DNA from 2 places in the Janthinobacterium sp. FT14W genome. Region 2 is predicted to be linked to the other one. Evidence: predicted binding sites of a transcription regulator. Region 2 holds the regulator's gene; the other holds the start of a gene.
What was found. The regulator sigma-54, encoded in region 2, starts transcription at its own class of promoters, with help from an activator protein. The targets are predictions, from matches to a motif close to TGGCANGNAANCTGCTTT.
Positions count from the first base shown of each region.

Region 1 (4,417 bases), on a different contig from region 2:
CCCGAAACCAGCCGCACGGCCATGGCCTTCGCTGACGAAGTGGTGCGCAAGACGGCCGAAGAAACGGAAAAAGCCACGCAACGCCAGCGTGAAATGATCGAAAAAATGCAGGCCACGGGCCACCGCGATGGCGCGGGCCGCAGCCGCGATACGGGCAGACAATCCGATCAGGCGCATTGAGCATCTGATTCCCACTCGATAGCAAGGAGACCGACATGGCTAACAATCAAGGCAATGAACAAGGCAAAGGCGCTGGCAGCAGCCAGAAAGCGGGCGAATCGGGCAGCGCCAAAGGCACGAGCAAGCGCGGCTTCGCCGCCATGAATGAGGAGCAGCAACGCGAAATTGCCAGCAAGGGCGGCCAGGCAGCCCATCAAAAGGGCACGGCGCACGAATTCGACTCGGAAGAAGCGCGCCGGGCCGGGCAGAAAGGCGGAGAAGCCGTCAGCCGCAACCGCGAACACATGGCGGAAATCGGCCGCAAGGGTGGCGAAAGCCGGCAATCGGCCCAGCGCGCCAATGAAAGCCGCAGCGGCACGGCCACGCGCAGCGGCAGTACCGAGCAGGGACGCACCGAGCAGGGACGCACTGGCCGGCAGGGCAGCAAGGACGAAGACGACAAGGGCTGACCGGGCCGCCCCGGCAGCGCGCGGCTAGACGACGGCACGGGGCAGCCCTGGCGGCCCCGTGCCGGGGCTGGCGCAGCACCGGACGCGGCGGTATGGTACATTCTCGCCTCGCCTTCCATCCCGCCCTTCCCCGCATGCAGCCATCCCTGAAATACCTGAGCGCCTATTCCGAACAAACGCAATCGCAAGTGCAACAACTGATCGCGCAGGACAAGCTGGGCGAAGTCCTGCTAAAACGCTACCCGAATGCGCACGATGTGCGCAACGACAAGGCGCTGTACCTGTACGTGCAAGACTTGAAGACGGAATTCCTGCGCAATGCCGAACCCATCAACAAGGTGGCGTTCGACAGCAAGATCCATGTGATCCAGCATGCGCTGGGCTTGCATACCTCGATCTCGCGCGTGCAAGGCGGCAAGCTCAAGGCCAAGCATGAAATCCGCGTGGCCACCATGTTCAAGGAAGTGCCGCTGGAATTCCTGCGCATGATCGCCGTGCACGAACTGGCGCATGTCAAGGAAAAGCAGCACGACAAGGCGTTCTACAAACTGTGCACATATATGGAACCGCAGTACCACCAGTACGAATTCGACGTGCGCCTGTACCTGACCCAGCTCGACCTGTCCGGCCAGCCCCTGTGGTCGTGACGCACGAATGACTACGCCCCGGAGAAACTCCGGGGCGTAGTGACGGGCGCCAGCCTGTGGGTATCGCCGCCGGCTGAAACGGGCGGTGGCTTACGCATGCGCTGGCGTGGCCTGCGCCAGGCGGCGCCAGGCTCAGGCGGCGTTCTTGCGGCGGCGCAGGAAGGCCAGCAGGCCCAGTCCGCCCAGCATCATGCCGTATGTGGCCGGTTCCGGCACGGCGCTGACGCTGGCGGCAATATTATCGACCTGGAAGGTGTGCAGGGCGCCTTCCTGCCACGATGCCGATAGCAGGTTGTTGAAGCCCGTGAACGTGTAATTGCTGAAAGTATGGCTGCCATCGAGACTGAAGGTCTGGGTCACCGTGCCGCCGCCTGCCTGATGGCCGACGAAAGTCACGTCGTAGGGGCCGGGCAAGCTCACGAAGTCGGCCAGGCTGATCGAGCTCAGCGAGAATGCGGCCCCATCGTTACGGCTCAGTGTGGTTGTCGTCAGCACCGTGGCGCCAAGGCCGGCCGAGCCCGCATAGGCAAAATTGCTTTGATGGGCAGAACTGAGCAAGCCCAGGAAGCTGCTGTCGAAATTGTAGCCCCCTTCGGAATAGGAGTCGAAGACGGATCCGAGGATGCCGGGGTGTTCCAGCGCATCAAAGCCGATGATGGTGGTTTGAGCGTGGGCGCCGCCGGCGGCGAGGATGGCAGCGACAGCAGCCGTGCGCAAGAGGGTCATTGGTTTCACAGTAGCATCCTTTCAAAATGATGAAGTAGCGAGGTTGTGGCAACTTGCAATACTTAGGCGTCGTAGCGGGAAACGGGAGGCGCCTCGCTGGGTGTCCGACATGCCTGTCTTTTGAACAATTCCAGTAGACCACACTAATGCATAAAAAGCATCTTCATTTTCAAAAAAACATGCCTCAAGGGAAACAAAATGGCCACATTTTTATTAATTAATTAATTGAGCTTGATCAATTTTCCCGTACAGAAATAAAAAAAGCCATGCACTTTCCAGGGCATGGCTGTATCGCTGGACTTCGGCGATGCTAGGGCGCGCACTCCTTCAGGCGCTGTACCAGCGCTGCCGGATCGGCATCGGCGTTGAGGAAGGCCGCGTGCTGCGGGCGGATGAAGCCCTGCTCCTTGCCGTTTTGCACGAAAGCAATCAAGCCATCATAAAAACGGTCGACATTGAGCAAGCCGATGGGCTTGGCATGCAGGCCCAGCTGGGCCCACGTGAGCATCTCGAACAGTTCTTCCAGGGTGCCATAGCCGCCGGGCATGGCGATGAAGGCATCGGACAGGCTGGCCATCATCGCCTTGCGCTCATGCATGTCCTTCACGATGAACTGGCGCGTCAAGCCCGTGTGGCCCACTTCGCGTTCGACCAACTGGGTGGGAATCACGCCCGTCACCTCGCCGCCCAGGCGCAGCACTTCATCGGCGATCACGCCCATCAGGCCGACCTTGCCGCCGCCATACACCAGTGAAATATTTTCCGCCACCAGCACGCGCGCCAGTGCGCGCGCCGCCACGGCATAGTCCGGCGAGACGCCCGCATTGGCGCCGCAGTACACACATAAAGCCTTGATCACAGTAATCCTTATCCTTTCAGTTCATCGATCGCCGCCTCGACCTCGAGGCGTTCCTTGGCGTCCAGTGCCACGCAATCGGCCGCCTTTTCATACAGGGCCAGCGCTTCCGCCAGCTTTTTCTTTCCGTCGAGCATGTTCAAGGCGCGCGCATATTCGCTGTGCGCCAGCGCCGAATACGGCGTCAGGGCCAGCGCCGTCTTGAAGTGCTGATAGCCGTCTTCCTTGTTGGCGCCATAGGTCAGGTTGCCGATCATGGCCCCGACCTTGTCGATAATTTCCGTATGATAAATCCCAAACGCAATATGCGCTTCCGCATGCATGGGTGCCACCGTCATCGTGCGGTCCAGGCTGTTGCGCACGCGGGCGCCCATGCCCTGCGCCAGGGCCTTGACGACGGAAGTCCCCAGCGCATAGCGGCCCAGGCTGTAGGCATGCCAGTAGTAGCCGGCCGGATTGTCCGGCTGCTCGCTCTGCTGGCGCTCGCAGCGTTCCGCCACTTCTTCGTACATGTCGAGTTTCTGGCTGTCGCTCACTTCCAGGTGCGTGGCGTAGATGCAGGTGGCCTTGTGCGCTACCGCATAGCCGGGCACGCCGACGGCCAGGCCCAGCTTCGCCGCGCGCTCGAAGTCGCCCGCGTGAAAGGCCAGCCAGGCCTGCAGCAGCACCGGGTGCGTGGGAAAAGGTTCCACGTCGCCCGCATGCAGGCGCGCCCAGGCCGCCTCCAGGGTCTGCGGCGTGTAGACATATGCGTCATCCGGATAGGGAAATTGATTCCAAGCCATACATGTCTCCTGTAAATAACGACTTGCCGCCTTGCCGCCAGCGGCCCTGTCAGTCGCTCTTGAGTTTGGTCACATACTCTTCCGACAGTTTGCGAAACAACAAATGCGTTTCATTGCGCAAATACGGCCCGATCAGCGACAGCACCTGGTAGCAGCCGCGCGCCAGCGCATCGGACATCGATTGCTGCTCGCTGTACTTGCGCGGGTTGCGCACATACTCGTACGACAGCCAGTAGGTGGCGACGACCACCATGTTCGTCGCCATCGCAGCCACTTCCATGTCCGACGCTTCCAGCGACTGTTCGCTGCGCAAATCTTCGCACAGCTGCGTGGCCACCTTGATCTTGTGCGCCAGGATCAGCTTGAAGTGCAGTTCCAGCTTGCGGTTGCGCGACAGCAAATCGTTGAGATCTCGATAGAAAAAGCGGTAGCGCCAGATCAGTTCGAACATCAGGTGCAGGTACAGCCAGACATCCTCGATATTCGAACGGCGCCCGTCAGGCACGGTCAGGATGCGTTCGATTTCCGCCTCGAACTGGACGAAGATCGAATTGACGATATCGTCCTTGTTACGGAAGTGGTAATACAGGTTTCCCGGCGAAATGTTCATCTCTTCCGCAATCACGGTCGTCGTGATATTCGGCTCACCAAACTCATTGAACAGGCGCAGCGACAACTCCAGGATGCGTTCGCGGGTACGGCGTGGTGCTTTTTGTAGCATGGCGGGCAATCTCTCTGTGTTCTGCCGCAAGCATACCACCTAAAATAGCCGTA
Region 1 is NZ_WFLL01000030.1:1,018-5,434, reverse strand. Features, by position in the region: gene GCN74_RS19170 (phasin family protein) at 1-180, shown strand, start outside; gene GCN74_RS19165 (KGG domain-containing protein) at 216-629, shown strand; gene GCN74_RS19160 (YgjP-like metallopeptidase domain-containing protein) at 764-1,276, shown strand; gene GCN74_RS19155 (PEP-CTERM sorting domain-containing protein) at 1,409-2,011, opposite strand; gene GCN74_RS19150 (TIGR00730 family Rossman fold protein) at 2,313-2,858, opposite strand; gene GCN74_RS19145 (hypothetical protein) at 2,870-3,643, opposite strand; gene GCN74_RS19140 (TetR/AcrR family transcriptional regulator) at 3,693-4,364, opposite strand.
Region 1: GCN74_RS19155 (PEP-CTERM sorting domain-containing protein) is a predicted target of sigma-54. The motif match lies at 2,268-2,285, and genes of this name have one in related genera.

Region 2 (4,417 bases):
CGCGTGGAATACAACAACAAGACGGAAGTGGTGAAACTGTTTTCCAAGGCCAAGCTGACGCGCCTGGAAGGCACGAAGCCGACGGACGTGGCCAACGGCGCCTTCATCTCGTATGACAGCCGCAAGGAAGTGTTTACGATGGAAAATTCCGACAGCGGCACCAGCACCCCGGACGGCGGCAGCGTGCGCATGGTGATCCAGCCGAAGACCAAGGCACCGGCGGCGGAGAAAGCGCCGGCCACGCCTGCGCCAGGAAAGAAATAATGGACAATACACGTTGCGGCAGTACCCTGATCGTTCGCGGGCTGCAAAAAACCTATGGCAAGCGCCAGGTCGTGCATGATGTCTCGCTGCAAGTCGAATGCGGCGAAGTGGTGGGGCTGCTGGGCCCGAACGGCGCCGGCAAGACCACCTCGTTCTACATGATCGTCGGCCTGGTGCCGTCCGATGGCGGCAGCATCGATATCAGCGGCGTGGACATCTCCAGCCTGCCGATCCACCGCCGCGCGCAGATGGGCTTGTCGTATCTGCCGCAGGAAGCCTCCGTCTTCCGCAAGCTGACGGTGGAAGACAATATCCGCGCCGTGCTGGAAATCCAGACCGTCGAAGGCCGTCCGCTGACGAAGGCCGAGATCGAGGTGCGCCTGGATAAACTGCTGGCCGATTTGCAGATTGAGAAGTTGCGCGAAAACCAGGCGCTGTCGCTGTCGGGCGGCGAGCGCCGCCGCGTGGAAATCGCCCGCGCGCTGGCCACCGATCCCCGTTTCGTGCTGCTGGACGAGCCGTTCGCCGGCGTCGATCCGATCGCCGTGATCGAAATCCAGCGCATCGTGCGTTTCTTGAAGGAGCGCAATATCGGCGTGCTGATCACCGATCATAATGTGCGCGAGACGCTGGGTATTTGCGACCGTGCCTACATCATCAACCAGGGCTCGGTGCTGGCGTCGGGACGCCCCGACGACATCATCGCGAACGAGTCGGTACGCCGGGTCTATCTGGGCGAACACTTCCGTATGTGAGCCAATGAAACAATCATTGCAGCTGCGCACTTCGCAGCATTTGGCACTGACGCCGCAGTTGCAGCAATCGATACGCCTGTTGCAATTGTCTACCCTGGAATTGCACCAGGAATTAGAGCAATTGCTGACGGACAATCCTTTGCTCGAGCGCCTCGATGATCCGCTCGACCGTTCGCTGCGCCTGCTGTCCGACGGCGCCCTGAGTTCCACGGCCGCGCCGGCCGAAGCGCCGCCCCAGCCGCCAGGCCAGGAAGCGCCTGCGGCGCCGGCCGAAGGGGAAACCTTTGACGGCGAGGCGGGCGAGGGCCCGGCCGCCGCGGACGGCGGCGACAGCGACTGGAGCGACGCGAGCCGGAGCAAGACGCCCGACGACGAAGATTCCCGCCCACAACTCGAAGCCCATCACTGCACCCTGCGCGAGCATCTGATGGAGCAGATGCGCGTGACGGTGCTCGAATTGCGCGACCGCGCGCTGGTCGAGCTGATCATCGACGCGCTCGACGACAATGGCTACCTGGAAGAGGCGCTCGACGACATCCTGGCGCGCTTGCCGCAAGAGCTGGAAATCGACGTCGACGAGCTGCGCACGGCCTTGTCCCTGCTGCAAAGTTTCGATCCGCCGGGCGTGGGCGCGCGCAATGCGTCCGAATGCCTGGCGCTGCAAATCAAGCGTTTGCCCCATATCGCCATGGTGACGCGGCGCATGGCCCTCGTCATCGTGGAAAAGCACCTGGCCTGGTTTGCCCAGCGCGATTTCAACAAGCTGAAAAAAGCCCTCGATTGCGACGATGAGGACTTGCGCGAAGCGCAGACGGTGATTCGCCAGTGCAATCCGCATCCGGGCGCCGTGTTTGCCTCCGACGTGTCTGACTATGTGGTGCCCGACGTCGTCGTCAAGCGCGCCCGCAATGGCTGGCAAGTCACCTTGAACAACGACGTCATGCCGCGCCTGCGCGTCAATGCCATGTACGCCAACTTGCTCAAGCAGGGCAAGGGGGAGGGGGCCATGGGTGCACAGCTGCAGGAAGCCAAGTGGCTGATCAAGAATATGCGCCAGCGCTTCGACACGATACTGCGCGTGGCACAGGCGATAGTAGAAAGACAAAAGAACTTTTTCTCGCATGGGGCCGTTGCCATGCGTCCCCTTGTGCTCCGTGAAATAGCTGATACACTGGGTTTACACGAGAGTACTATCTCGCGGGTAACAACTCAAAAGTACATGCTGACCCCGCACGGCATGTTCGAGTTGAAATATTTCTTTGGTAGCCACGTCGCCACCGAAGCGGGGGGCGAAGCGTCATCGACGGCGATACGGGCATTGATCGTGCAACTGACAGGAGCAGAAGACCCTAAAAATCCTTTATCCGACAGTAAGATTGCGGACATGCTGGGGGAACAAGGCATGGTGATTGCGCGACGTACTGTTGCCAAATACCGGGAAGCATTAAAAATTCCGCCAGTGAGCCTGCGTAAGTGTTTGTAAGTTTTTTTCGGTTCCTCTGCGGGCCGGATACGATGGACCGCACGAACCCGATCATCTTTAGGAGTGTGTATGAATCTCACCATCAGCGGACATCATCTTGAAGTGACACCAGCCATCCGTGAATACGTACAAACGAAGCTGGAGCGCGTGAAACGTCATTTCGATCAAGTCATCGATATCGCCGTGATTCTGACCGTGGATAACCTCAAAGAGAAAGAAAAACGTCAAAAGGCCGAAGTCAATCTGCGTCTGAGCGGCAAGACCGTCTATGTGGAAAGCCTGGCGCAAGACTTGTATGCCGCGATCGATACCCTGATCGACAAGCTCGACAGGCAAGTGATGAAGTACAAAACCAAAGTGCAAGGGCACGGTAAAGAGGCGATCAAGCATCTGCCAGACAGCTCGGAAGAAGAATTCGCCGCCGCCTGAGCGGGCCGCGACTTTCAACCGGCTGTGATCAACTAAGGGCGCGCATTGCGCCCTTTTTTGCGCCCGTCGCCCTTGCCGGGCCGCGTCATGGGAACGCAATGTTCCGTCCGAAGGCGCTAGAATGTTCCCATACTTACTACTTTCCATCCTGCCATGAGCGACTTCGTCCAGACCTCCATCCGCAACCGCACGGGCCACATCGTGCTCGACCGCCCGAAAGCCTTGAATTCCCTCTCGCTGGACATGGTGCGCGCCCTGAGCGCCGTGTTGCTGGCCTGGCGCGACGATCCGCAGGTAGACGCCGTGGTGATCCGTTCCAGCAGTGAAAAAGCCCTGTGCGCCGGTGGCGACATCCGTTTCTTTTACGATGCGGGCCGGGCCACGCCGCAAGGTGGCAGCGCCCAGCTGGAAGATTTCTTTACGGAAGAATATGCGCTCAACCATGTAATTCATTTCTATCCGAAACCGTATATCGCCGTGATGGACGGCGTGGTGATGGGCGGCGGCATGGGCGTGGCGCAAGCCGGGCCCGGCAACCGCCTGCGCATCGTCACGGACCGCACGCGCATGGCCATGCCTGAAGTCAATATCGGCTTGTTCCCGGACGTGGGCGGCAGTTATTTCCTGTCCCGCCTGGCCGGCCAGCTGGGCCTGTACCTGGGCTTGACGGGCTTGACGATCAACGCGGCCGACGCCCTGTACACGGGCCTGGCCGATGTGTACCTGCCCGAGGCGCAGATGGGGGCGCTGCTGGCCCTGTTCGAATCGACGCCCGGTGAAGGCTTGCCGGTCGCCATCCAGGCCCTGGCCGCGCCATTCCAGTCCCAGGCGGGCGTTTCTGCGCTGGCCACGGCGCGCGCGGCGCTGGACCGCCATTTCAGCGCTCCTTCCGTGGCGGCCATCATGGCGTCGCTGGCGCAGGACGACAGCGCGTTTGCCGGCAAGGCCCTGGCGGCCATGCGCCTGCGTTCGCCGCTGATGATGTCGGTGACCCTGGAATTGCTGCAACGGGGCGCCCGCCTGGGCGTGGCCGACTGCCTGCGCCTCGAGCGCACGGTGGTGCGCCACAATTTCGAACATGGCGAAGTGATCGAAGGCGTGCGCGCGCTCGTGGTCGACAAGGACAATGCGCCGCGCTGGCAGCCCGCCAGCCTGGATGATGTCGATGCAGCCATGGTGGCGCGCTTCTTTGCTCCTGTCTGGCCGGCCGCGGCGCATCCGCTTTATCATCTGCAGTAACAACGCCGGATAAAACCGTAGCGAGCGGAAGGGAGAGGTGGTTGAGAAGCGGAACTGTGCTTGGCACGGGGCCGCCGAGGCAGCGAGCATCGCAGACCACCTGTACCGACGCGCAGCAGGTTTTATTGGCGTTCTAGCTGCGCTCGCGGTGGCGCAGGACCACCCGTTCGTTGGGACCGAAGTATTGCGCCAGCCGTTCGGCCATGTACACGGAACGGTGCTGGCCGCCCGTGCAACCGAGGGCCAC
Region 2 is NZ_WFLL01000013.1:66,658-71,074, reverse strand. Features, by position in the region: gene lptA (lipopolysaccharide transport periplasmic protein LptA) at 1-264, shown strand, start outside; gene lptB (LPS export ABC transporter ATP-binding protein) at 264-1,019, shown strand; gene GCN74_RS11450 (RNA polymerase factor sigma-54) at 1,024-2,502, shown strand; gene hpf (ribosome hibernation-promoting factor, HPF/YfiA family) at 2,572-2,931, shown strand; gene GCN74_RS11440 (enoyl-CoA hydratase/isomerase family protein) at 3,085-4,170, shown strand; gene rapZ (RNase adapter RapZ) at 4,304-4,417, opposite strand, start outside.